One region of the Geobacillus sp. G4 genome, then DNA from elsewhere that is predicted to be linked to it. Evidence: predicted binding sites of a transcription regulator. Region 1 holds the regulator's gene; the other holds the start of a gene.

Region 1 (15,820 bases):
AAAGGGATTGTCGTCGTGTTTCATGACATTACGGAGCTGAAGCGCCTTGAGCAAATCCGCAAAGACTTTGTCGCCAACGTTTCGCACGAATTGAAAACGCCGGTGACGTCCATCAAAGGATTCGCCGAAACGCTATTGGATGGCGCTATGAAGGATGAAGCGGCGCTCGAACATTTTTTGACCATCATCTTAAAAGAAAGCGAACGGCTGCAAACGCTCGTTGAGGAACTGTTGGACTTGTCGAAAATCGAGCAGCACGGATTTCAGCTGCAACTCGAAGACGTGGATATCGCTCAAGTCATCGCCGAAGCGGCTGCTGTGTTTCGCCAAAAAGCGGCGGAAAAACAAATTGATTTGCATATCGAATCGCCATCCGGGCTTGTCATCCGCGGTGACAGAAATCGGATGAAGCAAATTTTGCTGAACTTGCTCGCCAACGCCATCACGTATACGCCGGAGCACGGACGGGTCGCTGTCGAGGCGGAAGAGACGAAGAAAGAAGTGCTGATCCATGTGAAAGACACCGGAATCGGCATTGAGGAAAAAGAAATCCCGCGCATTTTTGAGCGTTTTTACCGCGTCGACAAGGCGCGCAGCCGCGATTCCGGCGGAACGGGGTTGGGCCTGGCGATTGTGAAACATTTGGTTGAGGCTCACCATGGATATATTACCGTAGCGAGCAAAGTGGGGCGCGGCACCGTGTTCACGATCCATTTTCCAAAGCCGGGGCGGTAGCCGGCTTCTTTTTATCATCTCCAACTGAGAAGCCTGCCATTTTTCAGCGTGAGCGTGAGCACGGGATGAATCGGCGCCTCCCATCATGGTGGGAGAGCGTTCAAGGCAAGCCGCAGGCATGGTACAATAGGACAAGGAAGCATCCGAGGAGGGATGAGATTGAAAAAAAAGCTTGTTTTAATCGACGGCAGCAGCGTGGCGTACCGCGCCTTTTTCGCCTTGCCGCTTTTGCATAACGACAAAGGCATCCATACGAACGCCGTCTACGGGTTTACGATGATGTTGAATAAAATTTTGGCGGAAGAAGAGCCAACTCATATGCTTGTCGCGTTTGACGCCGGGAAAACGACGTTCCGGCATGAAGCGTTTCAAGAGTATAAAGGTGGGCGCCAGCAGACGCCACCGGAGCTGTCGGAGCAGTTTCCGCTGTTGCGCGAGCTGCTGAGGGCGTATCGCATCCCCGCCTATGAACTCGAGAACTACGAAGCGGACGATATTATCGGAACGCTTGCCGCCCGCGCTGAGCAGGAAGGGTTTGAGGTGAAAGTCATTTCCGGCGACCGCGATCTGACCCAGCTCGCCTCCCCCCATGTGACGGTGGACATTACGAAAAAAGGGATTACCGATATCGAACCGTACACGCCGGAGGCGGTCCGCGAAAAATACGGCTTAACTCCGGAACAAATCGTTGATTTGAAAGGATTGATGGGCGACAAATCGGACAACATTCCCGGAGTGCCGGGCATCGGGGAAAAGACGGCGGTCAAGCTGCTCAAGCAATTCGGCACGGTCGAAAACGTGCTTGCCTCCATTGACGAGATCAAAGGCGAAAAGTTGAAAGAAACGCTGCGCCAACACCGGGAGATGGCGCTGTTAAGCAAAAAGCTCGCCGCCATTCGCCGCGACGCCCCGGTCGAGCTCTCGCTTGATGACATCGTCTATCAAGGGGAAGACCGGGAGAAAGTGGTCGCTTTATTTAAAGAGCTTGGGTTTCAATCGTTTTTAGAGAAAATGGAATCGCCGTCATCAGAAGAGGAAAAACCGCTTGCCAAGATGGCATTTACGCTTGCTGACCGCGTGACGGAGGAGATGCTTGCCGACAAGGCGGCGCTTGTCGTTGAAGTGGTCGAGGAAAATTATCATGATGCGCCGATCGTCGGCATCGCTGTGGTCAACGAACATGGACGGTTTTTCCTGCGCCCGGAGACGGCGCTTGCCGATCCGCAGTTTGTCGCCTGGCTTGGTGATGAAACGAAGAAAAAAAGCATGTTTGACTCAAAGCGCGCGGCAGTCGCCTTGAAATGGAAAGGAATTGAGCTATGCGGCGTTTCCTTTGATTTATTGCTGGCCGCCTATTTGCTTGATCCGGCGCAAGGTGTTGATGATGTGGCTGCCGCAGCAAAAATGAAGCAATACGAAGCGGTGCGCCCGGATGAAGCGGTGTATGGCAAAGGGGCGAAGCGGGCCGTGCCGGATGAGCCAGTGCTCGCCGAGCATTTGGTCCGCAAGGCGGCGGCGATTTGGGCGCTCGAACGGCCGTTTTTGGATGAGCTGCGCCGCAACGAACAAGATCGGTTGCTCGTCGAGCTCGAGCAGCCGTTGTCTTCGATTTTGGCGGAAATGGAATTTGCCGGAGTGAAAGTGGATACGAAGCGGCTCGAACAGATGGGCGAAGAGCTCGCCGAGCAGCTGCGCACGGTCGAGCAGCGCATTTATGAGCTCGCCGGCCAAGAATTCAACATCAATTCACCGAAACAGCTCGGCGTCATTTTATTTGAAAAACTGCAGCTGCCCGTCTTGAAAAAAACGAAAACCGGCTACTCCACTTCGGCGGATGTGCTTGAAAAACTTGCGCCTTATCACGAGATCGTGGAAAACATTTTGCATTACCGCCAGCTTGGCAAGTTGCAGTCGACGTATATTGAAGGATTGCTGAAAGTCGTGCGACCCGATACAAAGAAGGTGCATACGATTTTCAATCAGGCGTTGACGCAAACCGGACGGCTCAGCTCGACGGAGCCGAACTTGCAAAACATTCCGATTCGGCTTGAGGAAGGACGGAAAATCCGCCAAGCGTTCGTGCCGTCGGAGTCTGATTGGCTCATTTTCGCTGCCGACTACTCGCAAATTGAGTTGCGCGTCCTCGCCCATATTGCGGAAGATGACAATTTAATGGAAGCGTTCCGCCGCGATTTGGATATCCATACGAAAACAGCGATGGACATTTTCCAAGTGAGCGAGGACGAAGTGACGCCCAACATGCGCCGTCAGGCGAAGGCGGTCAACTTTGGGATCGTTTACGGGATCAGTGATTACGGCTTGGCGCAAAACTTAAATATTTCACGCAAAGAGGCCGCTGAATTCATCGAGCGCTACTTCGAAAGCTTCCCTGGCGTGAAGCGGTATATGGAAAACATTGTGCAAGAAGCAAAACAGAAAGGGTATGTGACGACGCTGCTGCATCGGCGCCGCTATTTGCCGGATATCACGAGCCGCAACTTCAACGTCCGCAGCTTTGCTGAACGGATGGCGATGAACACGCCGATTCAAGGGAGCGCCGCTGACATTATTAAAAAGGCGATGATCGATCTGAACGCTAGACTGAAGGAAGAGCGGCTGCAAGCGCGCCTTTTGCTGCAGGTGCATGACGAGCTCATTTTGGAGGCGCCGAAAGAAGAGATGGAGCGGCTGTGCCGGCTCGTTCCGGAAGTGATGGAGCAAGCGGTCACACTTCGCGTGCCGCTCAAAGTCGATTACCATTACGGCTCGACATGGTATGACGCGAAATAAAAAGGAGTCTTGGTGTGGATCGCCGGCACCCTTAAGAAGGCCTGTGATGCAATGAAAAAGCAGTTTCACAACGACTCTTCTCCAGTTGAGAAGCCTTGGAACATCGAGTCGTCCTTCTCAACCAACATGACCGATTTTGCGAAAATCAGCGTTTCTCACCGGCCTTCTAGGCAGAATCTTTCGGTGCGACGATTCTCGGCTGCAACTCGATGAATTGGAGCGAAACAGCTGCCGCCCCATGGAGAATCTTTCTCTCGGCGGATGAACCGGCGTCAATGCGAAAGCGTCGGCGGGAACGATGCAGGAAAACGGAGGAAAGGGGGGATCGCCATGCCGGAATTGCCGGAGGTGGAAACGATCCGTCGTACGCTTTTGCCGCTTATTGTCGGAAAAACGATTGAGGATGTGCGCATCTTTTGGCCGAACATCATCCGCCATCCGCGAGACCCCGAGGAGTTTGCGGCAAGAATGATCGGACAGACGGTGCGTGGTTTGGAACGGAGAGGGAAGTTTTTGAAATTCCTGCTCGACCGCGATGCACTCATTTCCCATTTGCGCATGGAAGGGCGCTACGCCGTTGCTTCTGCCCTCGAGCCGCTCGAACCGCATACGCACGTCGTGTTTTGCTTCACGGACGGCAGCGAACTCCGTTACCGCGACGTGCGCAAGTTCGGAACGATGCACGTTTATGCCAAAGAAGAAGCTGACCGTCGGCCGCCGCTTGCTGAGCTTGGGCCGGAGCCGCTTTCCCCGGCGTTTTCCCCAGCTGTATTGGCGGAGCGGGCGGTGAAAACGAAACGGTCGGTCAAAGCGTTGCTCCTTGATCAGACGGTCGTGGCTGGGTTTGGCAATATTTATGTCGACGAATCGCTGTTTCGCGCCGGCATTCTTCCCGGCCGGCCGGCCGCCTCTCTCTCCAGCAAAGAGATCGAGCGCCTGCATGAGGAAATGGTGGCGACGATCGGCGAGGCGGTCATGAAAGGGGGAAGCACGGTGCGCACGTATGTGAACACGCAAGGCGAGGCCGGCACGTTTCAACATCATTTGTACGTGTATGGCCGCCAAGGCAATCCGTGCAAACGATGCGGCACGCCGATTGAAAAAACGGTCGTCGCCGGCCGCGGCACGCATTATTGCCCGCGCTGCCAGCGCTAGGCGGCGTGTAAAAAGGAGAGAGGTTCCATGACGTTGACGATCGGATTGACCGGCGGGATCGCCAGCGGCAAAAGCACGGTGAGCGCGATGATGCGCGAGCTCGGCCTTCCGGTCATTGATGCTGACGAAGCGGCGCGCGCCGTCGTCCGACCGGGGGAAGACGCCTACCGTCAGATTGTCGCCGCCTTCGGTCCGGGCATTTTGCAGACAAATGGAGAGATCGATCGGGCGAAACTCGGGGCGATCGTGTTCAACGACGAAGAAGAACGGAAAAAGCTAAACGCCATCGTTCACCCGGCGGTGCGTCAGAAAATGCTCGCGGAGAAAGAAGCGCTCGTCCGTTCCGGGGCGAAAACGGTCGTATTGGACATTCCGCTTTTATTTGAAAGCGGATTGACATCCTGGGTCGATAAAGTACTTGTCGTGTATGTTGACGATGACATCCAGCTTCGCCGGCTGATGGAGCGGAACGGGTTCACTGAGGAAGAAGCGCGCGCCCGCATTCGCGCTCAATGGCCGCTGGCGGAAAAAATGAAGCGGGCCGACGCGGTCATCAACAATAACGGAACGAGGGAAGAGACACGCCGTCAGCTGTTGGCTATTTTGAAACAATGGGACGCCTTGGAAAAATAGGCGTCTTTTTTGTTCGCTTTCAGTCATTTTGTTCTCCACATTTCCTAAAAATATGATATACTATTTATACAAATATAAGAAAATAGTATAACATATATGAGAGGAGAACAAAGTGAATGAAGGCGAAAGTGGCGATTAACGGTTTCGGACGAATCGGACGGATGGTGTTCCGGCGCGCCATCAATTCCTCTGACCTCGACATTGTGGCGGTGAACGCCAGCTATCCGCCGGAAACGTTAGCCCATTTAGTAAAATATGACTCAAACCACGGTAAATTTGACGGTGAGGTCATCGCCTTGGAAGACGGCCTGCTCGTCAACGGCAAAAAAGTGAGGCTGTTAAACTCGCGCGACCCGAAACAGCTGCCGTGGAAAGAGCTTGATATCGATATTGTGATTGAAGCGACCGGAAAATTCAACGACCGCGAAAAGGCGAGCCTTCACCTTGAGGCAGGGGCGAAGCGCGTCATTTTAACCGCCCCAGGCAAAAATGAAGATGTGACGATCGTTGTTGGCGTCAACGAGCATATGCTTGACATCGACCGCCATTTCATCATTTCGAACGCCTCGTGTACGACAAACTGTTTGGCTCCGGTCGTCAAAGTGCTCGATGAAGCGTTTGGGATTGAAAACGGCCTGATGACGACGGTTCACGCGTATACGAACGACCAAAAAAACATCGACAACCCGCATAAAGATTTGCGCCGCGCCCGCTCATGCGCGCAGTCGATCATCCCGACGACAACGGGAGCGGCGAAAGCGCTTGGCCTAGTGCTGCCGCATTTAAAAGGGAAGCTTCATGGCATGGCGCTCCGCGTCCCGACGCCGAACGTCTCGCTCGTCGACTTGGTCGTCGACTTGAAGCGCGATGTGACGGTTGATGAGGTGAACGAGGCGCTGATCCGCGCTGCCAACGGCCCATTGAAAGGCATCTTGGATTTCACGATGGAGCCGCTTGTCTCGATCGATTTCAATACGAATCCGCATTCTGCGATTATCGACGGCCTGTCGACGATGGTGATGGAAGGGCGAAAAGTGAAAGTGCTCGCTTGGTATGACAATGAATGGGGCTATTCGTGCCGCGTCGTTGATTTAGCCCATCTTGTCGCGGCCAAAATGAATGAGCGTCTCAGCGTCAATGCGTAACAGCGGTTCGATGTGAAGCGCGCCGCCTGCGCTATGGCTTTTGCGATCCGCACAAACGGATCGGGCCACGGTGCGGGAGTGGGCGCTTTTTCTCTTTTTTATGCAAAAAAATTAAAAAAGCCTGTTGCAAAAACCCCCTAAACAAAGTATACTATGTCTCGTGAACTTCTTAACGGCAAGGGTAATGTGACTACTTAAAGGGTTAGGACCTCTTAGGACTAACTTTCCCCCGTGGTAGTTATACATGCCATTTTGCAACTCACCTTCTGTTTTTTTATTTGTTTGAGAAAATTGGTTAAAGGGGGATTCTTTTCATGGACACGATGGGTCGTCACGTTATCTCGGAACTTTGGGGATGCGACTTTGACAAACTGAATGATATTGATTTTATTGAAAAAACGTTCGTTGACGCCGCGTTAAAGTCGGGAGCGGAGATTCGCGAAGTGGCGTTCCATAAATTCGCTCCGCAAGGCGTAAGCGGGGTCGTCATTATTTCGGAATCGCATTTGACGATTCACACGTTTCCCGAACACGGCTATGCGAGCATTGATGTGTATACATGCGGCCATTTAGACCCGACGATTGCCGCCGATTACATTGCCGAAATGCTGGGCGCGCAAACGCGGGAAACGATTGAACTTCCGCGCGGCATGCGCCCGATCGAAGTGAAAAAGGCGCAGGCGCTGTAATTGGATAATGATAAACCGAAAGGAGCGTAAGCGAAACGCTCCTTTTTTTGCGCCCTCGGCGGTACAACAGCGGCGAAAATCATGGTATGATGGAAGAAAAAGAATGACTAGGGAGACGTGGCAATGAGCATGTGGAAAACACTCAAATACGCCTTCACAAACCATTGTGAAACGCGGGAAAATCATGAAGATGAAGAGCTAAGAAGCCATTATTACAAAGCGACGAACCGCGCCGTCATCGATGCGGTCAAGGAGCTGCTCTCGTCGCTGCCCGGCGCCGAGCTCGTTTCTGTTTCCGAAGAGCGCGGCGAAATTTGTGCGCAAACAAAGCGCGGCAAAAAGTTGTTCATCGTCGCTACCGTCATTTCCGTGCGGCCGTTTGAAACGGCGGTCGACTTTTCCGCGACGACGGAGACGAAGCTATTGCCGTTTGATTTTGGGCATAGCCGGGCGGTCATTCTCGATTTGTATCGGAAGCTCGACGCCCGCCTGCCCTATATCGGTTCCGGACTGAACAGCTAACTATATCTTGTCTGCTTTCGTCCATTCCGGTATGATAGAAAATAAGAAGATCAACGGAGTGGATGTTATGCGATGTCCTTCATGCCATCATCAAGGCACGCGCGTGCTTGACTCGCGCCCGGTTGAAGAGGGTCGTTCGATCCGCCGCCGGCGGGAGTGCGAACAGTGCCATTATCGGTTTACGACGTTTGAGCGGATCGAGGAGCCGCCGCTGATTGTTGTGAAAAAAGAGGGAACGCGCGAAGAATTCAGCCGGGAGAAAATTTTGCGCGGCTTGATCAAAGCGTGCGAGAAGCGGCCGGTGGCGCTCGAGGAGCTTGAAAAAGTGACGCAGGAAATTGAGCGCGAACTGCGCAATCAAGGCGTCTCGGAAGTGAAAAGCGAAACGATCGGCGAAATGGTGATGGAGCGCCTGTCACACATCGATGAGGTCGCCTATGTCCGCTTCGCTTCCGTCTATCGGCAGTTTAAAGATATTAATGTGTTCATTGAAGAACTGAAAGAGCTGATCAAAAAAGGGCAACGGTAAAAAGGGCTTTGGCGTTAGGCGGCAAGCCCTTTTTTCAACGTCTTTTCGGCAGGAAAGGGGAGAGCCGGTTTGAAACGAATACGGCGGAATGGAAGGTCGGAGCGATGCAGCACCATTGGAAAGAGCTGATTGCTGTCGACCGTTATACCGTGCAAAGCCGTGGGGTGTTGCAAGAGGTGGACCGTAAAGTGCTGACGCTGCTTTACCAGCCGCTCATCGGCTGCCGGGCGTTGGCGCTTTATATGACGCTTTGGGGGGAGCTTGAGCTGCTTGACGGCCAGGAAGCGACCCATCATCGGCTTATGGCGCTCATGCAGTGCGGACTGCCGGACATTTACAGCGAACGGTTGAAACTCGAAGGAATCGGGCTGCTCGACACATACGTCCACGCTCCAGAGGCGGATGAACCGAAGCTGTTTCTTTATGAGCTGCGTCCGCCGCTGGCGCCAGACCAGTTTTTCCGCGACGAGATGTTGAGCGTTTTTTTGCACCGGCAAGTCGGCCGCCACTTGTTTATCCAGCTGAGCAACTTTTTTGCCCGTCCGTCCATTGATGAAACGAAATTCACCCAGGTGACGCGGTCGTTTTCCGACGTGTTTTCGGCCGTGCCCGCTGAACAAATCGTCGCCGGCCTTAGCGAAGAAGCCGGGCCCGAGCTGCTTGAAGGGAAGGATCACATCAGGCGGGATGAGGCGTCGTATGTGCTCGATGATGATGTATTCGACTTTGAGCTGTTTTTTGCCGGCCTGTCCAAGCAGCTTGTGCCGCGCCGGGCTGTGACAGCGAAAGTGAAGGAAGCGATTAAAAAGCTGGCGTTTTTATACGGCATTCCGCCGCTTGAGATGCAAAAACTGGTCCTTGGCGTCATCGATCCGGCCTATCATATCGATATTGACGCGTTGCGCCGGGCGGCGCGCGAATGGTATGAGCTCGAACATGGCGGTGTCGAGCCGCGCCTCGTCGAACGAGTGCAGCCGCTCGCCTACCGGACGATGGAAAACATCGAACCGCGCACAAAAGAGGAGCAACTAATGAAACAGCTGGAAACAATTTCCCCGCGCCAGCTGCTGAAAGAGATTTCAGGCGGCGCTGAGCCGTCGCTTGCTGATTTGCAGTTGATCGAAGACATTATGTTCCAGCAGCAGCTGCTCCCCGGAGTTGTCAACGTGCTCATTTATTATGTCATGCTCCGGACGAATATGAAGCTGTCGAAAAAATACGTAGAAAAAATCGCCAGCCATTGGGCGCGCAAAAAGGTGAAAACCGTGAAGGAAGCAATGGAACTGGCGAAAGAAGAGGCGAAAACATACCAAAACTGGGCGAACGAAAAGGAAAAAGGGACGCGGACGGTGCGCAAAGTCGTGCGCACGGAAATCGTCCCGGACTGGCTGAACATGGATTACAGCCAGCCGGATGATGATGATTTTGACGTCGAACAGGCGCGCAAAGAGCTTGAGGAACGGCTGAAAAAATACCGTGATGAATCATAGAGGGAAAAGCCATGGAACGAGTAAACCACCTGTTGCAGCGGTTGCTTGGCAATCAACGGTTTAAACAACGCTACGAACAAATGAAACGCTACATTTTGGAGCATCCGGACGTGCAGCCGTTTTTGCGGGCGCACGAACGGCAATTGTCGGCCGATGCGGTTGACCGCAGCTTGATGAAGCTGTATGAGTTCATCGAGCAGCACGGGAATTGCCGCCAATGTCCGGGCCTTGAGCGATGCAACAACATGCTGCCGGGGTACCATCCAAATTTGGTGGTCAACGGTGGAAGGATCGACGTTGAGTACGACCGCTGCCCCAAAAAAGTGCAGCATGACGAGCGAAAACGGCAAGAGTCGCTCATTCAAAGCATGTTCATGCCGCGCGAAATCTTGCGTGCTTCGCTCTCTGACGTCGATCTCAATGACGATGGGCGGATCAAAGCGATCCGATTTGCCGAGCGGTTTGTGGCGGAATACGAGCCAGGGAAAAAAATGAAAGGCTTGTATTTGCACGGATCGTTTGGGGTGGGCAAAACGTATTTGCTCGCCGCGATCGCCAACGAGCTGGCGAAGCGAAACGTTTCGTCGCTGATCGTCTACGTGCCCGAGCTGTTTCGTGAGATGAAACATTCGCTTCAAGACCAGACGATGAACGAAAAGCTTGATTATATCAAAAAAGTGCCGGTGCTGATGCTCGATGACCTTGGGGCGGAGGCGATGTCAAGCTGGGTGCGCGATGATGTATTTGGCCCGATCTTGCAATACCGGATGTTTGAAAACTTGCCGACGTTTTTCACGTCGAACTTTGATATGCAGCAGCTCGCCCATCATTTGACGTATTCGCAGCGCGGCGAAGAAGAGAAGGTGAAGGCGGCGCGCATTATGGAGCGAATCCGCTATTTGGCCTATCCGATTGAAATCACTGGACCGAACCGCCGTGAGCAAAATATATAAAGGCGATTTGAAACGTTGCCGTTTGCACAGGCATGTTGATTAACCCATAAAAACTAGTTGAGCAGGTTCTGTTTCTAGCTTTTCTGCCGTAGTCGGCAAGCGGTTCGTTTGCCGACTGGGGCTGACCCAAAAGGGTAATTTCCCTTAAACAAAACACAACATATTGTTTCTTATTTAATTGTTTTATGCCTGTATACGGTAATAAGAAAGGGTGTCCCGATCCTTTTGGGGCACCCTCTCCTCGAACAATGAACGCCGCTAAGCTTTGTGGTTTTTTAGTCTAAACAGCCCGTTGTCCCCATATATATAAACCAAGCATTCCTTTCGGGCTAAAGGGGGGACAGCGGGTGATCGAAATCCATTTTGACGAGGCAAGCGAGGCGAAAAAATTGGTTGGGCTGCTAGATCACCGGCAACCGGATGACGGTCCGCTGTTTCATGCCGCTTATGACGGGAACAAAACCGTGGCGGTTTACATACAGGGCGAGGAGAAGCGTGTGCTTGAGGAGCATATCATCCCAGCGATGACGGCGTTTATGCAGGAGGTGATGGAAGACCGGCTGCTGCTATCCATCATTGCCAATGTTTTTTATTTCCGCGACGTCGAAGAACAGCAGCAAATTTTGGCCCTCGCTCATTCGTTTTTGGACGGCGAGCGGCGCGATTACCGGAAAAGCGCGGCGTTTGCCGCCTCGCGCACCGTGATGTTGCGCGACGCTTTTGCCTCCTTTTTGCGCGACGGCTTGTCATTTTCGTTTTCTTCGTTCGTTACGTTCCGGTTAAAGCCGTATATGGAGCGCCTCCAACATTATGTCGAGCTGGCGATTGATGAATACAAGCTGGAGCAGGAGTATCAAAATTTTGTGCAAATGCTGCGCGACTGCCTGGCTGGCCGGACGCCGCAATGGCCGCGCCTGTATTTGGTGCACGATCCGCCGCACTTCGTATTTTACGACAGCGAGCGGCGGGAGCTGTCGGCGGCGGAAGTGAGACAGTTGATCGACCGCCATCTCGTCTTCAGCCAGCCGATGTATATTGATGCATCGGTGCTCGCTCCGCTTGTCTCGCTCGCTCCGGCGGAAATTGAGCTGTACACCGATCATCCGGATGACGGCATGGTGCAGACACTGCAAAACGTGTTTCAAGAACGGCTGATCGTCTGCCGCCGCGCCGATTTTTCCCGCTTGTTTGCCGCCAACGCTGGAAATGGGGGAGAAGCTTGATTTTTCCTGCTGTTTTCGCTATAATGTCGTCATGAATATGGATGAATACAAGCGATGACGAGGACATGGGTGCATTTTTACGGTTTCCAGAGAGGGAAGGCAGCGGCTGGAACCTTCCTAACACGAAAAATGCGCTTACCCCCTCAGAGCTGCGGCAGCGAACGCAACGCCCAGTAGTTGCCGCCGGTGGACGACCGTTATTCTTGTTGAGCCATGGCATGGCGAGGCGCTGCCATGGGAAGAAGGGTGGAACCACGATGAAAACTCGTCCCTTTAGGAGGGAGGAGTTTTTTTATTTTTCCATTTTCATCATCATGACAAAGGAGTGATTGCCGATGCCAGACGTCATTCGCATCACGTTCCCAGATGGGGCGGAAAAGGAGTTTCCGAAGGGGACGACGACGGAAGACATCGCTGCCTCGATCAGCCCGGGGCTGAAGAAAAAAGCGATCGCCGGCAAACTGAACGGCCGGTTCGTTGATTTGCGCACGCCGCTTCACGAAGATGGCGAGCTTGTCATCATTACCCAAGACATGCCGGAGGCGCTTGACATTTTGCGCCATAGCACCGCCCACTTAATGGCGCAGGCGATCAAGCGGATGTATGGCAACGTCAAGCTCGGCGTCGGTCCGGTCATTGAAAACGGCTTTTACTATGATATCGACATGGAGCATAAGCTGACGCCAGACGACCTCCCGAAAATCGAAGCGGAAATGCGCAAGATTGTCAAAGAAAATTTGGACATCGTCCGCAAAGAAGTGAGCCGCGAAGAAGCCATCCGGCTGTATGAAGAAATCGGCGATGAGTTGAAGCTCGAGTTGATCGCCGATATTCCGGAAGGCGAGCCGATTTCGATTTATGAGCAAGGCGAGTTTTTCGACCTTTGCCGCGGTGTGCACGTGCCGTCGACTGGAAAAATCAAAGAGTTCAAGCTGCTCAGCATCTCGGGGGCCTACTGGCGCGGCGACAGCAACAACAAAATGCTGCAGCGCATCTACGGCACGGCCTTTTTCAAAAAGGAAGACTTGGATCGTTATTTGCGCCTGCTTGAAGAAGCGAAAGAGCGCGACCACCGGAAGCTCGGCAAAGAGCTTGAGCTGTTTACGACATCGCAACAAGTCGGACAAGGCTTGCCGCTATGGCTGCCGAAAGGAGCGACGATCCGCCGCATTATCGAACGGTACATCGTCGACAAAGAAGTGGCGCTCGGATACGATCATGTCTACACACCGGTGCTCGGCAGCGTCGAGCTGTACAAGACATCGGGCCATTGGGACCACTACAAAGAAAACATGTTCCCGCCGATGGAGATGGACAACGAAGAACTTGTGCTTCGTCCGATGAACTGCCCGCACCATATGATGATTTACAAAAGCAAGCTGCACAGCTACCGCGAGCTGCCGATCCGCATCGCCGAGCTCGGCACGATGCACCGCTATGAAATGTCTGGAGCGCTTACCGGCCTGCAGCGCGTCCGCGGCATGACGCTCAACGACGCCCACATTTTCGTGCGCCCGGACCAAATCAAAGACGAGTTCAAGCGCGTCGTCAACTTGATTTTGGAAGTCTATAAGGATTTCGGCATTGAGGAATACTCGTTCCGCTTGTCTTACCGCGATCCGCATGACAAAGAAAAATATTATGATGACGATGAAATGTGGGAAAAAGCGCAACGCATGCTGCGGGAAGCCATGGACGAGCTCGGCCTCGATTACTACGAAGCGGAAGGGGAAGCGGCGTTTTACGGGCCGAAGCTCGATGTGCAAGTGCGCACGGCGCTTGGCAAAGACGAGACGCTCTCGACGGTGCAGCTTGACTTCCTGTTGCCCGAGCGCTTTGATTTGACATACATTGGCGAGGATGGGAAGCCGCATCGTCCGGTCGTCATCCATCGCGGCGTCGTCTCGACGATGGAGCGGTTTGTCGCGTTCCTCATCGAGGAGTATAAAGGCGCGTTTCCGACATGGCTCGCCCCGGTTCAAGTCAAAGTGATCCCCGTGTCGCCGGAGGCGCACCTCGATTACGCGTATGACGTGCAACGGACGCTGAAAGAACGCGGCTTCCGCGTCGAAGTCGACGAGCGCGACGAAAAAATCGGCTATAAAATCCGCGAAGCGCAAATGCAAAAAATCCCGTACATGCTCGTTGTCGGCGATAAAGAAGTGTCTGAGCGAGCGGTCAACGTCCGCCGCTATGGAGAAAAAGAAAGCCGGACGATGGGGCTTGACGAGTTTATGGCCTTGCTCGCTGACGATGTGCGGAAAAAACGGACAAGATTAGGGAAAGCGCAATAAACCGTTGACAGGCGACATAAACGTTCAAGCGCCACAAGGAAGCAACGGTGGCGATGGCCCATGTCATGGGCGGTTTTTCAAAGAAATGGCGGCGTGAACAAGATTTTCTCTTGCCAATTGAATGTTGATCCGCTATAATAAAGGACGTTGTGTTTATCAAGATCCGCTCCTTGACATGCCATCGCCAAGGTGGTATAGTGTATAAAGTGGAATGATTGCTTGTTTGTAACAAAAGCAGAAGCACCCCGCTTCTCACCTGACCGACGCCAAGACGGCTGTTGGCAGGTTGTTACGGTTCGTCAATGCGAGTGTAAGGACGTACTGCGCGGGTGCTTTGTGCATCTGCGCTTTTTTTTGGGCTGGAAGTGGGGCTCTGCTGGCAAACAAGCCAGTCGGAAAAAACCTTGGAGGTGGCTCATTATTAGCAAAGATTTTATTATCAACGAACAAATTCGTGCCCGTGAAGTGCGCTTGATCGACCAAAACGGCGAACAGCTTGGCATCAAGTCGAAGCAGGAGGCGCTTGAGATTGCGGCAAGACGCAACTTGGATCTTGTGCTTGTCGCGCCGAACGCCAAACCGCCCGTTTGCCGCATCATGGACTACGGCAAATTCCGCTTCGAGCAGCAGAAGAAAGAGAAAGAAGCGCGCAAAAAACAAAAAGTGATCAACGTCAAAGAGGTGCGCCTCAGCCCGACGATCGAGGAGCATGACTTCAACACGAAGCTGCGCAATGCGCGCAAGTTTTTGGAAAAAGGCGATAAAGTGAAGGCGACGATCCGCTTTAAAGGTCGGGCGATCACCCATAAAGAAATTGGGCAGCGCGTCCTTGACCGCTTCTCGGAAGCGTGCGCCGACATTGCCGTTGTCGAAACGGCGCCGAAAATGGACGGGCGCAACATGTTTTTAGTGCTCGCACCGAAAAACGACAACAAGTAAGGAGGAACCTGCGATGCCAAAAATGAAAACTCACCGCGGCTCGGCGAAACGGTTCAAAAAAACGGCCAGCGGCAAATTAAAACGCGGTCATGCCTATACGAGCCACTTGTTTGCCAATAAAACGAAAAAACAAAAGCGTCATCTCCGCAAAGCGACGCTTGTCTCGCCTGGAGATTTCAAACGCATCCGCCAAATGCTTGACAACTTGAAATAACGACCGACTATAGGAGGGAACGATTATGCCACGCGTAAAAGGTGGACCAGTGACGCGCAGACGTCGCAAAAAAGTGTTAAAACTCGCAAAAGGCTATTTCGGCGCGAAACACGCATTATATAGAGTCGCGAACCAACAAGTGATGAAATCGCTCATGTATGCGTATCGCGACCGCCGTCAACGGAAGCGCGACTTCCGCAAACTGTGGATTGTCCGCATCAACGCAGCGGCTCGCCAAAATGGCTTGTCCTACAGCCGTTTGATGCACGGCTTGAAGCTGGCCGGCGTGGAAGTGAACCGGAAAATGCTCGCCGACTTGGCGGTGAACGACCAAGCCGCGTTCGCCCAACTCGCCGACTTGGCGAAAGCGAATTTGAATAAATAACAACGATGGCCATCCTTGATCAGGGTGGCCATTTTCTTATCAAGGAAAGGGATCGATATGGTACAATACGGGATAGCGATCAACCTTCTCGCTTTTTTCGTGATGGGGGTCGACAAATACAAGG
Region 2 (15,820 bases), on a different contig from region 1:
AACGTCCGGGCGTACACGTACATCCGCTCGATGGGGCCGGACGGCTTAAAAGCGGTGAGCGAATATGCGGTGTTAAACGCCAACTATATGATGCGCCGCCTCGCCGAATATTACGATTTGCCATATGACCGCCATTGCAAGCATGAGTTCGTTCTCTCCGGCCGCCGGCAAAAGAAGCTTGGCGTCAGAACGCTCGACATCGCCAAGCGGCTGCTTGATTTCGGGTTCCATCCGCCGACGATTTACTTCCCGCTCATCGTCGAAGAATGCATGATGATCGAGCCGACGGAGACGGAGTCGAAAGAGACGCTCGATGCGTTTATTGAAGCCATGATCCAAATCGCCAAAGAGGTGGAGGAAAATCCGGAAATCGTTCAAGAAGCGCCGCATACGACGGTCGTCAAGCGGCTCGACGAAACGACCGCGGCGCGCAAACCGATTTTGCGCTACCAAAAAGAAACGTAAGCTAAGCCTTGTTCTTATGCGGCCTGCCTCATAAAGGGCGGGCCGCTTCGTTTTGCAACTGGCGCGTTGACAGAAAAGTTCAGTTAGTTTATCATATAAACTAATGGTTGAAGTCAACGAAAGGGGAGAGGGACATGCAATACCGCCAACTAGGAAACACCGATCTTCAAGTGAGCGCGCTCAGTTTCGGCACATGGGCGATCGGCGGTTCGTGGGGAAACGTCGACGACCAAGAATCGCTGCGCGCGCTCGCTTATGCGATTGATCACGGTGTCAATTTTTTTGATACGGCCGATGTGTACGGCGATGGCCATAGCGAGGAATTGTTAGCGAAAGCGACGAAAGGAAAGGAAGACCGCGTCTATATTGCAACGAAGTTTTGCCGCGCCGGCGATATTCACGATCCGAATACGTATTCCGAGGCGTCGGTGCGCACCTATTGTGAAGCGAGCTTGAAACGGCTCGGACGTGAGACGATCGACTTGTATCAAATTCATTGCCCGCCGTTTGAAATCTTAAAGCAAGGCGCGGTGTTTGAAGTGTTGGAGAAGCTGAAGCAGGAAGGGAAAATCCGCTATTATGGTGTCAGCGTCGAAACGATTGAAGAAGGGCTGTATGTCCTTGAGCACTCAAAGGCAAGCGCCTTGCAAGTCATCTTTAATATTTTGCGGCAAAAGCCGCTTGAGCGTCTGTTTCCGGAGGCAAAACGGCTTGGTGTCGGCATTTTGGTCCGTCTGCCGCTGGCAAGCGGGTTGCTGACTGGCAAGTTTACAAAACAAACAACGTTCCCTGAGGACGATCACCGTCATTTCAACCGCAACGGCGAACAGTTTAACGTTGGGGAAACGTTCGGCGGCCTTGAGTTTCAAAAAGGGGTGGAACTTGCCGACGAGCTGCGTTGGGTCGCTGATGGGCGCGGCAGCATGGCGAAAGCAGCGTTGCGCTGGGTGATCGATCATGAAGAAGTGACGTGTGCTATTCCAGGTTTTAAGACAGTGAAACAAGTGAAAGAAAACTTAGACGCGCTTCATGTGCCGCCATTTACAGAAGCAGAAAAGGAACGGCTTCGCCAGTTTTATTGGAGCGAGGTGCATCCGCACATCCGCGGGGCATACTAAGCAAATAAGAGGAAAAGGATGACAGAGACGTGCGCACAGGAAACATTTCCCTTGTAAAAAAAATGAATAAACAGCTTGTCTTGAAATTGATTCGCGACCAGCATCCGATTTCGCGCGCCGATATTGCGAAGACGACCGGATTGAACAAAGCGACCGTTTCCGCGCTTGTTGACGAACTGATCGCCGAGCATTTCGTCCATGAAAGCGGCATCGGCGAGTCAACCGGCGGGCGCCGCCCGCTCATGCTTCGCTTCAACGCCGACGCCGGCTCGCTTGTCGGCGTTGAGCTGGGGGTGAACTATTTGTATGCCGTGTTGACCAATTTAAACGCGGATATCCTTTGGGAGCAACGGCGTTCGTTCCGCCCGTCCGAAGGGCAGGAGGCGATCATCGGCGAAATGATTGAGCTTATCGAGGCGGCCATCCGCCGGGCGCCGGCGACGCCGTACGGCGTGATGGGAATCGGCATCGGTGTGCCGGGCGTCGTTCATACAGAAAGCGGGACGGTCATTTTTGCCCCGAACTTGCGCTGGGACGATGTCGCCTTGGCGGCTGTTTTGCGGCAACGGTGGCCTGAGCGTCCTGTCATTGTCGAGAATGAGGCGAAATTAGCAGCGCTTGGAGAAAAGTGGTTTGGCGCCGGCAACGAGTTCGCCCACTTCGTTTACATCAGCGCCGGCATCGGCATCGGCGCCGGCGTCGTTCTTCACCATCAGCTCTATCGCGGTGTCAGTGGCCTAGCTGGTGAAATCGGCCATCATACGATCGATGTCAACGGCATTCGCTGCAGCTGCGGCAACATCGGCTGCTGGGAAATGTATGCGTCGGAAAAATACATTGAACGCCGTTTGTCCGAAGAAGGGCGTTCCGAATGGCTCGATGACCGCTTTTCCATCGCCGCGATGGCACTGGCGGCGGAAAGCGATGAACAGCTGGCGCGCATTTTGGAAGAAGCAGGCCGCTATCTTGGCGTTGGGCTGTTGCAGGTGATTTATGCGTACAATCCAGAAGCGGTCATCATCGGCGGTCCACTTGCCCAAGCGGGCGAGTATGTGATCGGTCCGGCGCGCCAAGAAGTGAGAAAGCGCATTCTCGTCAAAAAAGAAAGCGAACCGTTGATCATCGCCTCGAAGCTGAAAGAGAAAAGCTGCGCTATCGGCGCGGCTGCTTCGGTGCTTGAGACGGTCGTTCTGCCGCCGGAATATGCGGCGGTCTAGCGCAAGCGAAAAGAGGCGTCTGCCTTTCCCGGCAGAGCGCCTCTTTCGTTAGGCTACGCTTTTTTCTTCACCTTCCCGGTCCACGTTTTAAAACCGCCTTTTAAATGATACAAGTCGCGGTACCCTTTCCGGTAGAGCATTTGCGCGGCCCGCCCGCTGCGCAGCCCGTTTTGGCAGTACAAATAGATCGGCTGGTCTTTGCGCAATTCTTTCATGCGCATGCGAAGCTGCGTGAGCGGGATGTTGCGCGCCCCTAAAATATGTCCAGCCGCAAACTCATCCGGTTCGCGGACGTCGACGAGTTGCGCTTTTCGATAACCGGCGCGGAACTCTTCCTCTGTCAATGCTTTGACAATTCTCCGCTGCCAGAAGTACGTAATGGCAGAATACACGATGATCGCGCCGAGAATAATGAGCAATGCTTCCACCCGTCCTGCCTCCTTTCGCTTCGTCTGCTATCTCCTATTATATAAAGTCGCCGCCGGGAAGCAAAGGGGTTTCACGATGCCATTTTTCTTTCCTTCACCGGCGTTGTTTGCTAAACTAGTAAAGGCGGCCAAAAGCGGCCCGCCCCTCAGCGGTGGTGGACAAGCCGCCGCGGCGTCTAGAGCATGGAACAATAGAGAAGGTGGAACGATGGCAAAAGAAGTATGGCGCTTTATCGATTCCGGCGATGGCTCGCCGTCGTTTAACATGGCGCTTGATGAAGCACTTCTCGATTGGCACAGCGAAGGAAAAATTCCGCCGACGGTCCGCTTTTACGGCTGGAATCCGCCGACGTTGTCGATCGGCTATTTTCAAAAAGTGGAGAAAGAAATTGACTTAGAGGCGGTCAAACGGCACGGCCTCGGCTTTGTTCGCCGGCCGACCGGAGGGCGCGGCGTCCTGCACGATAAAGAATTGACATACAGCGTGATCGTCTCCGAATCGCACCCAGCAATGCCGCAGACAGTGACGGAAGCGTATCGCGTCATTTCCCAAGGCATTTTGGAAGGGTTCCGCTACCTTGGATTGGATGCGTATTTTGCTGTGCCGAAAACGGAAGAAGAGAAGGCGGATTTGCGCAGCCCGCGCTCGGCCGTTTGTTTTGACGCGCCGTCGTGGTACGAGCTTGTCGTTGAGGGACGGAAAATCGCCGGCAGCGCGCAAACGCGGCAAAAAGGTGTCATTTTGCAGCACGGATCGATTTTACTTGATCTGGACGAAGAGCTGCTGTTCAGTTTGTTTAAATACCCGAACGAGCGGGTGAAAGAGCGGCTGCAGCGCGATTTTAAAAAGAAAGCAGTCGCGATCAATGAGTTGACTAGCCGCACGGTGACGATCGAGGAAGCGAAAGAGGCGTTTTACAAAGGATTTGAAAAAGGGTTGAACATCGTGTTGGAGCCGTACACGCTCACCGCCGAAGAGCGGGCGTACGTCGAAGAGCTGGCGCGGACGAAATATGAGAGCGACGAGTGGAACTTTAAGCGCTAAGCAGCAACGTGGAAAATCGTTCGTTTTCCGGCAAAAACGGCGGCACTCCCCCGTTTTTCTCCGCATTTCGCCATGTTTTGTTTTTTTGCTTGACAAAAACGAAATCGTTTGTTCTCTTTAACAATATATAGTATGATTTTCACAAAAAATCATACTATATATTGTTTTTTTCTGTTCGATATGGTAAGGTAGAGAAGACAGGACAACTTTGCCAAAAACATGAGAGATTATATAAAAGAGGAGAGATAGGAGAATGACGGTGGCGTCATCCGAAAAAATGAAGATCAATATTGACAAGCTGAACGAGGATATCCGCCTGTTTCCGCAAGTGCATCCGATTACGCCGGATATGCACATCACCCACAAAGGCGTATCCCGTTTAGTCATGCTTGACCGGTATTCGTTCAAAGATACGGAAAAGCTGACGCTCACACCGGGCGACTTCGTCGTGTTGACGATCAAGGAGGATCCGAAGTTCCCGGCCCGGGGGCTCGGGTTTATCGTCGACATCGACTGGGAGGCGAAAAAGGCGCGCGTGTTGATTGAAGACGAATACCGGCATGTGCTTGAAGGGGAAGAGGCGGAGACGGGCATTGTCGTCCGGTCGCTCGACATCATCGACAAGCCGCTCGAGATTTTTTACGAACAGATCGCCAAACGCAATGCGACCGGGCTGGCGGCAGTGGAAAAGACGGAAGAAAAGCGGAAAGAGTGGTTCGAAAAGTTTTATCAAGAGCTCGCCAGCTTGAATTTTGTCCCGGCCGGCCGCGTTTTGTACGGCGCGGGTTCAGGCAAGGAAGTGACGTATTTCAACTGCTATGTGATGCCGTTTGTGAAAGACTCGCGCGAAGGAATTTCCGAACATCGGAAGCAGGTGATGGAAATCATGAGCCGCGGCGGCGGCGTCGGCACGAACGGGTCGACATTGCGGCCGCGCCATACGCTTGCGCGTGGGGTGAACGGCAAATCGTCCGGGTCGGTCTCATGGCTTGACGACATTGCGAAGCTGACCCACCTTGTCGAGCAAGGTGGCTCCCGCCGCGGCGCCCAAATGATTATGCTTGCCGACTGGCACCCGGACATTATCGAATTCATCGTCTCGAAAATGCAAAACCCGCGCATTTTGCGCTACTTGCTCGAAAACATGGAAGACGAAGGAATCAAAAAAGCAGCGCGCGACAAGCTGAAATTCACGCCGCTCACCGACCGGGAGCGGGCGATGTACGAAGCGATCGTCCGATACAAGAACGCGCCTGACTACGGCGGTTTCACTGAAGAAATCATCAAAGACGCCGAAGAAAAACTGCGCACCGGCGGTACATATACGGTGCACAACCCAGACTTTTTGACCGGGGCGAACATTTCCGTCTGCTTGACGAAAGAGTTCATGGAAGCGGTCGAAAAGGACGAAGAATATGCCCTCCGCTTCCCGGACGTTGAAACGTACTCCGAAGAAGAAATGCGTATTTACAACGAAAAATGGCATGAAGTCGGCGATGTGCGCGAATGGGAGAAAATGGGTTACCGCGTCCGCGTCTACCGGAAAATCCGCGCCCGCGAGCTCTGGAAGCTGATCAACATTTGCGCGACGTACTCGGCTGAACCGGGCATTTTCTTCATCGACAACGCCAACGAAATGACGAACGCCCGCGCGTACGGGCAAAAAGTCGTTGCGACCAACCCGTGCGGGGAACAACCTTTAGCACCGTATTCGGTGTGCAATCTGGCCGCCATCAACTTGGCCAACATGGTGGATAAAGAACGGAAGGTCGTTGACTACGAAAAACTGAAGCGCACGGTCGAGATCGGGGTGCGGATGCAAGACAACGTCATTGACGCCACGCCGTACTTCCTTGAGGAAAACAAAAAACAAGCGCTCGGCGAGCGCCGCATCGGCCTTGGCGTCATGGGGCTTGCAGACTTGCTCATTTACTGCGAAAAAGCGTACGGCTCTGAGGAAGGAAACCAGCTTGTCGATGAGCTGTTCCGCACGATCGCCACGACCGCATACCGGGCATCGATCGAGCTGGCGAAAGAAAAAGGCAGCTTCCCGTTTCTTGTCGGCGAAACGGAGGAAGAGACGCGCAAGCTGCGTGAAGCGTTCATCAACACCGGCTACATGAAACGGATGCCGGAAGATATTCGTCAAGATATTTTGAAATACGGCATCCGCAACTCGCACTTGCTGACGGTGGCGCCGACAGGATCGACGGGAACGATGGTCGGCGTCTCAACCGGGCTTGAGCCGTACTTCTCGTTCTCGTACTACCGGAGCGGGCGCTTGGGCAAATTTATCGAAGTGAAAGCGGACATCGTCCAAGAATATTTGGACAAACACCCGGAAGCCGACCCGAACCACTTGCCGCCTTGGTTTGTGACGGCGATGGACTTGCCGCCGGAAGCGCACGCCGATGTGCAGTGCATCATTCAACGCTGGGTCGACTCGAGCTTGTCGAAAACGGTCAACGCGCCGAAGGGCTACACCGTCGAGCAAGTGCAAAAAGTGTACGAGCGTTTATGGCGTTGCGGTGCGAAAGGCGGAACCGTCTATGTCGACGGTAGCCGCGATGCACAAGTGTTGACGTTAAAGGCTGAGGAGAATCAGATTGAAGAGCAACTTGAACTGCTTCCAGAGGAGCTCGAGGAAAAAGAGACGAAACGCCCCGTCGTGCTCGTTGATACGATTCAAGATGTGCGCGCCACCGATGTGACAATCGGTTCCGAAATCGGCAATATTTGCCCGATTTGCCGCGAAGGGACGATCGAAGAGATCGGCGGCTGCAACACGTGCACAAGCTGCGGCGCGCAGCTGAAGTGCGGCCTGTAATGGCGATACGGATGGGTTTGAATGGATGAAACGCTGGTTTCCGTAGAGGAACCGGCGTTTTTTTTTTACATAAAAGGCAAAAGCCAAAATATAGTGGTAAAAGGAGGGAACGAAAGGGGGAGCGTCATGATTGTTCATGTCGTAAAGCGCGGGGAGACGCTTTGGCAGTTGGCTCAGCGTTACGGCGTTCCACTCGAGCGGATTGTCGCCGCCAATGAACTGAGCGACCCGAACCGGCTAGCCGTTGGCCAAGCGCTCGTCATCCCGGTTCCATATCGTTACCATACGGTCCGCACAGGGGAAACGTTATGGCAAATTGCGCGCCAGTATGGAGTGGCGGTCGAAGCGATTATACAGGCGAACCGGATCACGAATCCGTCGCTCCTTTATCCAGGGACAACGTTGTTCATCCCAGCGCGCATCCATACGGTGCGAAGCGGGGAGACGCTGGCGCAAATCGCTTCGTTCTACGGAGTGACGGTTCAGCAGCTGATCGAAGTAAACGATATTACCGATCCGAACCGGATCGTCCCCGGACAGCGGCTCATCATCCCGCCGGCGAAGCCGCTCATCGAGGTGAACGCATTTACGGTGGACCAAGGGGAGAAAGGAGCGGAGCAAGTGCGCGAAGTCGGCCGCCATTTGACCTATGCCGCGCCATTCGCCTACACGATCCGCGCCGATGGCGGGCTCAATCCGATCAATGATACAGCATTCATTCAGGCGGCTTATGCCGCCCGTGTCGTGCCGATGATGACGATCACGAACTTTACGTACCAAGACCCGGGCTCGAGGCTGGCGCAGACGATTCTGGCCGACGTTGCGCTGCAAACGCGATTGCTTGACAACGTCATTCAAGTGATGCGAGCAAAAGGGTACCGCGCGTTGAATGTCGATTTTGAAAATGTCTATCCGTCCGACCGCAAGCGGTATAACGAGTTTTTGCAGCGGGCGGCCAACCGGCTTCACGCCGAAGGGTATGTTTTATCGACGTCGCTGGCGCCCAAAATAAGCGCTGAACAAAAAGGGCTGCTGTACGAAGCGCACGACTACCCAGCCCACGGACGCATCGCTGATTTTGTTGTCCTTATGACCTATGAGTGGGGCTACCGATTTGGGCCGCCGCAAGCCATTTCGCCGGTGAATCAAATTCGGCGCGTGCTCGATTATGCGGTGACCGCCATTCCGCGTAGCAAAATCATGATGGGGTTTCAAATTTATGCCCGCGACTGGGTGCTGCCGCACGTGCAAGGGCAAGAGGCGGAAACGTTCAGTCCGAAAGAGGCGCTAGAGCGCGCCATTCGCTACGGGGCGTCCATCCAATACGATGCGGCGGCCGCCTCGCCGTTTTACCGGTACACGGACGAGCAAGGCCGCCAGCACGAAGTATGGTTTGAAGACGCCCGCAGCGCGTTGGCGAAATTTGAATTGGTGAAAGAATACGGATTGCGCGGAATCAGCTACTGGGTGCTCGGGTATCCGTATCCGGAAAACTGGGTGCTGTTAGAAGACAATTTCCGCATTCGCAAGCGGGGATAAGCGGTTCGAGCGTATGCGCCGGTCATCGGGCATGCGCTTTTACTTTGTTTCTTGGAGTTCGAGCCGCTTTTTTAGCTGATAAATTTCCAGATCGTGCTGGCCGATCTTATGGTTTAAATATTCAATCGCAATGTTCGCGTTGCGCCAATCATGTGACAATATCTCGAACATGCGCCGATGGTCGGCCAGCTCGTCCTCGATTTTTTTGAAATGGCTGCGCGTCTCGATAATGAAATGGTCCAACTTTTCCTCGAGGCGTTGTTGCTGTTCTTCGAGGCGCTGTTGTCGTTCTTCGAGGCGTTGTTGTCGTTCTTCGAGGCGTTGTTGTCGTTCTTCGAGGCGTTGCTGTCCGGCTTCTAGGCGGTCGAGGCGTTCATGAATCGGCTGCAACTCCTCTTTCAGCACCGAGCGAAGCAATTCGACAAGCTCGTGAGACATTCTGCATCCCTCCTTTCAGTTTAGTTTTATTGTATCATTGCGTTCATGAGCTGTCATGGCAAATCTTGAGCAGCTTCGCGAAATCGGCCGCCAACGGGATTTGTTCCATGTGTATAACAACATGTGGGATCGGAAATTGCATCTGGATGGCATGATTGACGGCCGAGAATATCGGCAAATCGTGGCTGAAACCGATGGGCATGGTCGTTGGTTTCGCTGGGAGATGAACATATCAAATTGGGGGTAATGAGCCTTCCATGAAAAATGATGCCAAGCAAAAGAAGCACGCGATTTCCCTCCATCCTTGAATCATACTAACATCAAATACGGAGAACATGGAGGGAAATGAATGAAACCGTTTATGCCCAAACTTGTGTATTTCGAACCGGAGGCGTTGCCGCATCCGCTCGGAAAGGTATTGCTCGCTTTTTTCCATCGGCCCAAGTGCAGTATTTTACGTAATGTTCCCTTCATGGTATAATGGGATTGATTGCTATTTTTTGTTTGCCTGGGCGGCCGACTGGCCCGGCAGCGTCTAGCCGAAGCGGGCAAAGCGGCAATGTTCATGAGAGATGCTGACGGCCGCTGCACTTGTCTGCGGCAGACAAATGTAATGGGAGGGGACAAACGTTGCCGACACCAAGCATGGAAGATTATATTGAGCAAATTTACATTTTGATTGAAGAAAAGGGCTATGCCCGCGTCTCTGACATCGCTGAAGCGTTGTCCGTCCATCCCTCCTCGGTGACGAAAATGGTGCAAAAGCTCGATAAAGATGAGTATTTAGTGTATGAGAAATACCGCGGACTCGTCTTGACGCCAAAAGGAAGAAAAATCGGCCAGCGGCTCGTCTACCGCCATGAGCTGCTTGAGCAGTTTCTCCGTTTGATCGGTGTCAGCGAAGAAAACATTTACCGCGACGTGGAAGGGATTGAACACCATTTGAGCTGGAACGCCATCGACCGGATCGGCGATTTGGTGCAGTATTTTCAAGAGGACGAACGCCGCCTTGAAGCGCTGCGCGATGTCCAAAAGCGCAATGAACAAGGAGAGTAAGCCGATGCTTGCTCTTTTTTGTTTGCCGTACTAAATGTCCTCCTTTTTTCTTACATATGTATAAACGGCAAAAAGGGGGAGGCGGCGGTGGACATTGATCTTGTCTTTTCCGGCGGCGGGGTGAAAGGGTTTGCGTTGCTTGGAGCGTATGAAGCGATTGAGGAAAAAGGTCTGCGCTGGAAGCGGCTTGCTGGCACGAGTGCGGGAGCGTTGCTTTCGGCGCTGCTATCGGCAGGCTACAGCGCCCGCGACATCGCCCGACTGCTTGAGGAGTTGGAGTTGGAGCAGTTTTTGGATGAACGGCCGCTATGGATTCCGTTTTCGCTTTGGAAATGGGTGCGCCTGTATTGGCATCTTGGGCTGTATCAAGGAAAGGCGTTTGAGCGGTGGCTCGAGGCGGCGCTCGCCGCCCGCGGCGTGCGGACGTTTCAAGATGTGCCGGCCGGCAGTTTGTATATCGTCGCTTCCGATGTGACGAACGGACGCCTCGTCGTGCTGCCGGACGATTTAGCCATATACGGCATTGACCCTGGGTCGTTTTCCATCTCCAAGGCAGTGCGGATGAGCATCAGCATTCCTTATTTCTTTGAGCCGGTCCGCCTTCGCGGGCGAAACGGTGTGGCTTTCATTGTCGACGGAGGGGTGTTGAGCAACTTTCCGCTGTTTTTGTTCGATGAAGAAAAGAAGAAAAAACGGCCGGTGCTGGGCGTTCAGCTGAGCCCAAAACCAGGGGAGCGGCCGAAACGAACGATCACCAATGCGCTCGATTTGTATGAGGCGCTGTTTGCGGCCATGAGAGAGGCGCATGATGCGCGCTACATTTCGCGCCGCCATGAAAAAAACATCGTCTTTTTGCCGGTGGACAACGTTATTTCCACGGAATTTTCCATCGACCTGGAAGCGCGCCGGCGCCTGATCGATTACGGACGCGAGCGGACGCGGCAGTTTTTGCGCCAATGGGCGTACTAGACGGGAAAGCGACAATAGGTCACACCTCTGCCGCCGATTTTTTAGCTGAACGGCAGAGGCAAACAAAAAAGAATCAAGCTAAAACGAAGCTCGATTCTTTTTTTTGCCTTTTTTGCCCTCGATCACGGTCAAGTGCGGAATGGCCGTCCGTTTTTTCAGCGGCCGCTTCAGTTTCGCCGGCTTTGCTTGTTTGCGCCCGGAGCGGGGATGGAGCTTTTTCGACTGCCGCACCGCCTTTAAATACGATAACCGATCTTGATCGGTGCGGCGTTGGTATACGAACCGGTAGAAGAGATAAATGGCGGCCAAAAACAGCGCAACAAACAACAGCTGGCGGAACAGCACCGTCGGATGGGCAAAAAGGGTATAGACAATGCCAAGCGTTCCAAGCAAAATCATAAGCCCGACAAGCGGATGAATGGCCCGGCGCCGCAATGAGTCCACCCCCTTTGATCGATTACTGCACCGCTTGTTTCCTTTCGGCTTCCGCTTCCAAATCAAGAAGCCGCTGAAACGAGGCGATGGCCACTTCCACTTGGTCATCGTCCGGTTCTTTTGTCGTCAACCGCTGCAGCCATAGCCCGGGATAGCCAAGCCAGCTTAGCAGCGGAATATCCCTCAATTTATTTGTAAACTGCAAGACTTCAAACGAAACGCCAAGCACGACAGGAATTAAAGCGAGCCTGTTTGCGATTCGCAGCCAAAGCGGATCCGTCGGCACGAACAAATAAAGGAACAAGCTGATCATGACAGTAAATAAAATGAAGCTGCTGCCGCATCGGTAGTGAAGGCGCGAGGCGCGCTGGACGTGCTCAACAGTGAGCGGCCACCCCGCTTCAAAGGCGTTGATGACTTTATGTTCCGCCCCGTGGTATTGGAACACGCGCCTAACAAGCGGCGTCAACGAAATAAAGTAAATGTAGCCGAGCAAAAGAGCAAGCTTAAAGGCTCCTTCAAGCAAAATTTGCCCCATTTTCCCCGGTACGAGCGGTTTAAAGGCGTCGGCGGCGAGCGCCGGAACGAGCGTAAAAATGGTTTTGGCGAATAAAAACGATAGCACGCCGATGACGGCGGCGCCGAGAATCAGCCCGAATTTGGAGCGGTTTTCTTCGGCGGCCTGTTTTTCGTCCGAGGACGCCTCATATTGTTCGCTGGCAAACTGCAAATGCTTGGCCCCGTTTGCGCTCGCCTCAATAATGGCGACAATGCCGCGGACAAACGGGATTTTTTTCAGGGCAGCCAGCGTCGGATGGCTGCGGCGAGGCAGCGTAAAATAGTCAATCGTCCCGTCATGGCGGCGAATAGCGGTGACGGAGTGCGTCTTGCCGGCAAACATCACCCCTTCAACGACTGCTTGGCCGCCGTATAACGGTTTCTCCATTGATGATTTCATCAGGCCAACACCAACCTATTTTTTATGTTTATTATTTTATTCTACAAGAAACATCCGGAAACCTCTAGGTTGATGCTACTATTATGATTTCCAAAAAATCCATGATTTACACAAGGGCGGTCATTTTTTCGTTTGATTCATGGGACGGTCGGCTGTCGGTCATACTAACTGACAAGGAGGTGCACGATGATGGCGGAACAAAAAGGGAAGCTTGAGCAGGAGGAGACGGAGCGGCCGATGACGCTCATACAAAAAACGATCATCATCGGGTTTGTCGGCGGGGTGTTTTGGAGTTTGATCGGCTATTTGGCTTATTTTTTCCATTTCAGTGAAATCAGTCCGAATATGATTCTCATCCCGTGGGTTGCCGGGGACTGGAAATATGGGAAAGCCGGCAATTATGCGGCCATCGTGCTGATCGGCATCATTTCCATTGCGGCGGCGCTTTTGTACTACGCGTTCCTGCGCAAGATCGCCGGTATGTGGGCGGGAATGGTATATGGCGTGGTGCTTTGGATGATTGTCTTTTATTTGTTTAATCCACTGTTTCCAAACGTCCAACCAGTTGCAGATTTAGAAACGAATACGATTATTACGACGCTTTGCTTATACATTTTATATGGCGTATTTGTCGGGTATTCGATTTCTTTTGAAACGCAAGAAATGAATCGAACGGCGTTAAATGTCGGAAAAGAGGCGGAAAATGAAGGAAACTGACGAAGCTTCTTTTCACTCTCATCCGCTGAAGTAAGTGCTGCATCAAGCGCCGCGCGGATGTCTAGCGGAAACGACCATCTTTATGGTAAAATAAAGAAGGTTTTGCATGTTTCAGCATCAGTCCATGGCTGCTGCGGGCGCTCGTGAAACTGGCGCGCCTACGAGGTTTTTCGCGTCATCCTGACCGCGAAGATTTTCTCCGCTCTCGACGCAGGCAGCGGAGGAGACGAGCACACTCTAAGGGAAGAGGAGACGGAAACATGGAAAAGCTGGAAAAGCTTCGGGAGCTCCTTGACGAGCAGCATATCGACGGGCTGTTAGTAACAAACGGCTACAACCGCCGCTATTTGACCGGGTTTACTGGCACGGCCGGCGCTGCACTTGTCAGCCGTCAAGGGGCGGTGTTGGTTACGGACTTCCGCTACGTCGAACAAGCATCGAGGCAAGCCCAAGGGTTTGAAGTCGTCCAGCACAGCGGGCCGATCATCGAAGAAATTGCCAATCAGGTGAAGCGGCTTGGCATCAAGAGGCTTGGCTTTGAGCAAGAACATGTCACCTATGCCGCATACAAGTCGTATGAAGAAGCCATCCGCGCTGAACTCGTGCCAACGTCTTGGCTCGTAGAAAAATTGCGCTTGATTAAGTCAGAGGCAGAGATTAAGATATTAAAGGAAGCAGCAGAAATCGCCGATGCGGCGTTTTCGCACATTTTGTCGTTCATCCGTCCAGGCGTTAAAGAAATCGAAGTGGCGAATGAGCTGGAATTTTTTATGCGCAAACAAGGGGCGTCTTCGTCCTCCTTTGATACGATCGTTGCCTCCGGCTACCGTTCGGCGTTGCCGCACGGGGTGGCGTCAGAGAAAACGATCGAGCGCGGCGAGCTCGTCACGCTTGATTTCGGGGCTTACTATAAAGGGTATTGTTCCGACATTACGAGAACGGTCGCCGTCGGCGACATTAGCGTGGAGCTGCGGACGATCTATGACATCGTTCTTGAAGCGCAGCAACGCGGCATGAACGGGCTCAGGGCAGGCATGACCGGCAAAGAGGCTGATGCGCTCACGCGCGATTACATCCGCGAAAAAGGGTATGGCGACTATTTCGGCCATTCGACCGGCCATGGGATTGGATTGGAAATTCACGAAGGGCCGACGCTTTCGTTCCGTTCGGATGTCGTGCTTGAGCCAGGCATGGTTGTCACCGTCGAGCCGGGCATTTACATCCCGGGGCTTGGCGGGGTGCGCATCGAGGACGATACGGTCATCACTGCTGACGGGAACGAAGCGCTCACCCATTCGCCAAAAGAACTGATCATTTTATAATGGATTGCGTGAGGAGGATTTCGGCTAATGATTTCAGTCAACGATTTTCGCACAGGACTTACGATTGAGGTGGACGGCGAGATTTGGCGCGTCCTTGAATTCCAGCACGTCAAGCCGGGCAAGGGGGCGGCGTTCGTCCGTTCGAAGCTGCGCAATTTGCGCACCGGCGCCATTCAGGAGCGGACGTTCCGCGCCGGCGAAAAAGTGAACCGGGCGCAAATCGACACACGCAAAATGCAATATTTGTACGCCAACGGCGACCAACACGTTTTTATGGATATGGAAACGTACGAACAAATCGAGCTGCCGGCGAAACAAATCGAGCATGAATTGAAGTTCTTGAAAGAGAATATGGAAGTATTTATTATGATGTACCAAGGCGAAACGATCGGCGTCGAGTTGCCGAACACCGTCGAGCTGAAAGTCGTCGAAACAGAGCCGGGCATTAAAGGTGACACCGCTTCTGGCGGTTCGAAGCCGGCGAAGCTCGAAACCGGCCTTGTCGTTCAAGTGCCGTTTTTCGTCAACGAAGGCGACACGCTCATCATTAATACGGCCGACGGCACGTACGTTTCGCGGGCGTAAGCGCAAGCCCGACAGGCACCGTCTCGGACACCTTCCGGGGCGGTGTTTTTTATGCGCAAAATGGGCGACGTTTTGCTCTCCCCCATCGTTTTCCTCAGTAAAAACTTCTTCTGAAACGGCTTGTTTTCGCATACGTTTGTACTAATCGATCCCATTTGGCAAAACAGGAGGGGAACATGAAACATTGGCTGCGATCAATCGACCCGTCCGTTATGGCCATGGCTGGCATGCGGATGGTGTCCGCGTTCATTGAACTGAGCGCGGCGCTGTTGATGCTTGTGTTCAATGACGTGAAAAAAGCGCTTGCCGTTAATGCCGCGCTTGCTGTCGTCGGTCCAACCGTCATGATGGTGACCATGGCGATTGGACTGCTTTCGCTTGCGGACGAGCTCTCGTTTTCACGGCTTGGGCTTGTGGCGCTCGGGATAGCGCTCATTTTGTTCGCAATTTACAAGTAAGGCATAAACGGCGCATTCCGCCCATACATATGAACTAGTCCACAAGAAAAGGGGGAGGGCCATGGAAGCGGTGTGGGGAATTTTGCCGAAAACGGTCGCCGCCGCGTTGCAGCACCATCTTCCTTCATGCCGCCGCGGAATTGAAGAAATCCGCATCCGCGTCTCCCGGCCGCTTGAGGTGATCGTCGACGGAACGGCCCGATTGCTGCCGTATGAAGTGACGAAAGAAGACGGCGTGCATTT

The links. The regulator NrdR, encoded in region 1, represses ribonucleotide reductase genes. The targets are predictions, from matches to a motif close to AACACNATATATNGTGTT.
Region 2: the regulator NrdR is predicted to act here: its motif matches at 4,424-4,441, upstream of ABS784_RS04635 (vitamin B12-dependent ribonucleotide reductase).

Annotation. Positions count from the first base shown of each region.
Region 1 covers NZ_JBEPJY010000002.1:207,105-222,924, reverse strand. Annotated here, with positions in the region: gene pnpS (two-component system histidine kinase PnpS) at 1-735, shown strand, start outside; gene polA (DNA polymerase I) at 889-3,525, shown strand; gene mutM (DNA-formamidopyrimidine glycosylase) at 3,856-4,680, shown strand; gene coaE (dephospho-CoA kinase) at 4,708-5,313, shown strand; gene ABS784_RS03335 (glyceraldehyde-3-phosphate dehydrogenase) at 5,430-6,458, shown strand; gene speD (adenosylmethionine decarboxylase) at 6,773-7,147, shown strand; gene ABS784_RS03325 (aminotransferase class IV) at 7,271-7,669, shown strand; gene nrdR (transcriptional regulator NrdR) at 7,737-8,198, shown strand; gene ABS784_RS03315 (replication initiation and membrane attachment family protein) at 8,303-9,688, shown strand; gene dnaI (primosomal protein DnaI) at 9,700-10,641, shown strand; gene ytxC (putative sporulation protein YtxC) at 10,989-11,864, shown strand; T-box leader at 11,910-12,140, shown strand; gene thrS (threonine--tRNA ligase) at 12,200-14,158, shown strand; ribosomal protein L20 leader region at 14,385-14,518, shown strand; gene infC (translation initiation factor IF-3) at 14,513-15,097, shown strand; gene rpmI (50S ribosomal protein L35) at 15,111-15,311, shown strand; gene rplT (50S ribosomal protein L20) at 15,337-15,696, shown strand; gene ABS784_RS03280 (DUF1294 domain-containing protein) at 15,754-15,820, shown strand, end outside.
Region 2 covers NZ_JBEPJY010000003.1:84,385-100,204, forward strand. Annotated here, with positions in the region: gene gcvPB (aminomethyl-transferring glycine dehydrogenase subunit GcvPB) at 1-465, shown strand, start outside; gene ABS784_RS04615 (aldo/keto reductase) at 600-1,583, shown strand; gene ABS784_RS04620 (ROK family transcriptional regulator) at 1,613-2,800, shown strand; gene ABS784_RS04625 (rhodanese-like domain-containing protein) at 2,854-3,228, opposite strand; gene ABS784_RS04630 (lipoate--protein ligase family protein) at 3,437-4,273, shown strand; gene ABS784_RS04635 (vitamin B12-dependent ribonucleotide reductase) at 4,527-7,100, shown strand; gene ABS784_RS04640 (glycoside hydrolase family 18 protein) at 7,227-8,639, shown strand; gene ABS784_RS04645 (hypothetical protein) at 8,679-9,077, opposite strand; gene ABS784_RS04650 (DUF2332 family protein) at 9,133-9,324, shown strand; partial or broken gene ABS784_RS17345 (spore photoproduct lyase) at 9,427-9,546, shown strand; gene mntR (transcriptional regulator MntR) at 9,708-10,133, shown strand; gene ABS784_RS04660 (patatin-like phospholipase family protein) at 10,221-11,102, shown strand; gene ABS784_RS04665 (SA1362 family protein) at 11,181-11,537, opposite strand; gene ABS784_RS04670 (DUF1385 domain-containing protein) at 11,560-12,495, opposite strand; gene ABS784_RS04675 (YqhR family membrane protein) at 12,682-13,212, shown strand; gene ABS784_RS04680 (M24 family metallopeptidase) at 13,473-14,534, shown strand; gene efp (elongation factor P) at 14,562-15,119, shown strand; gene ABS784_RS04690 (YqhV family protein) at 15,296-15,577, shown strand; gene spoIIIAA (stage III sporulation protein AA) at 15,639-15,820, shown strand, end outside.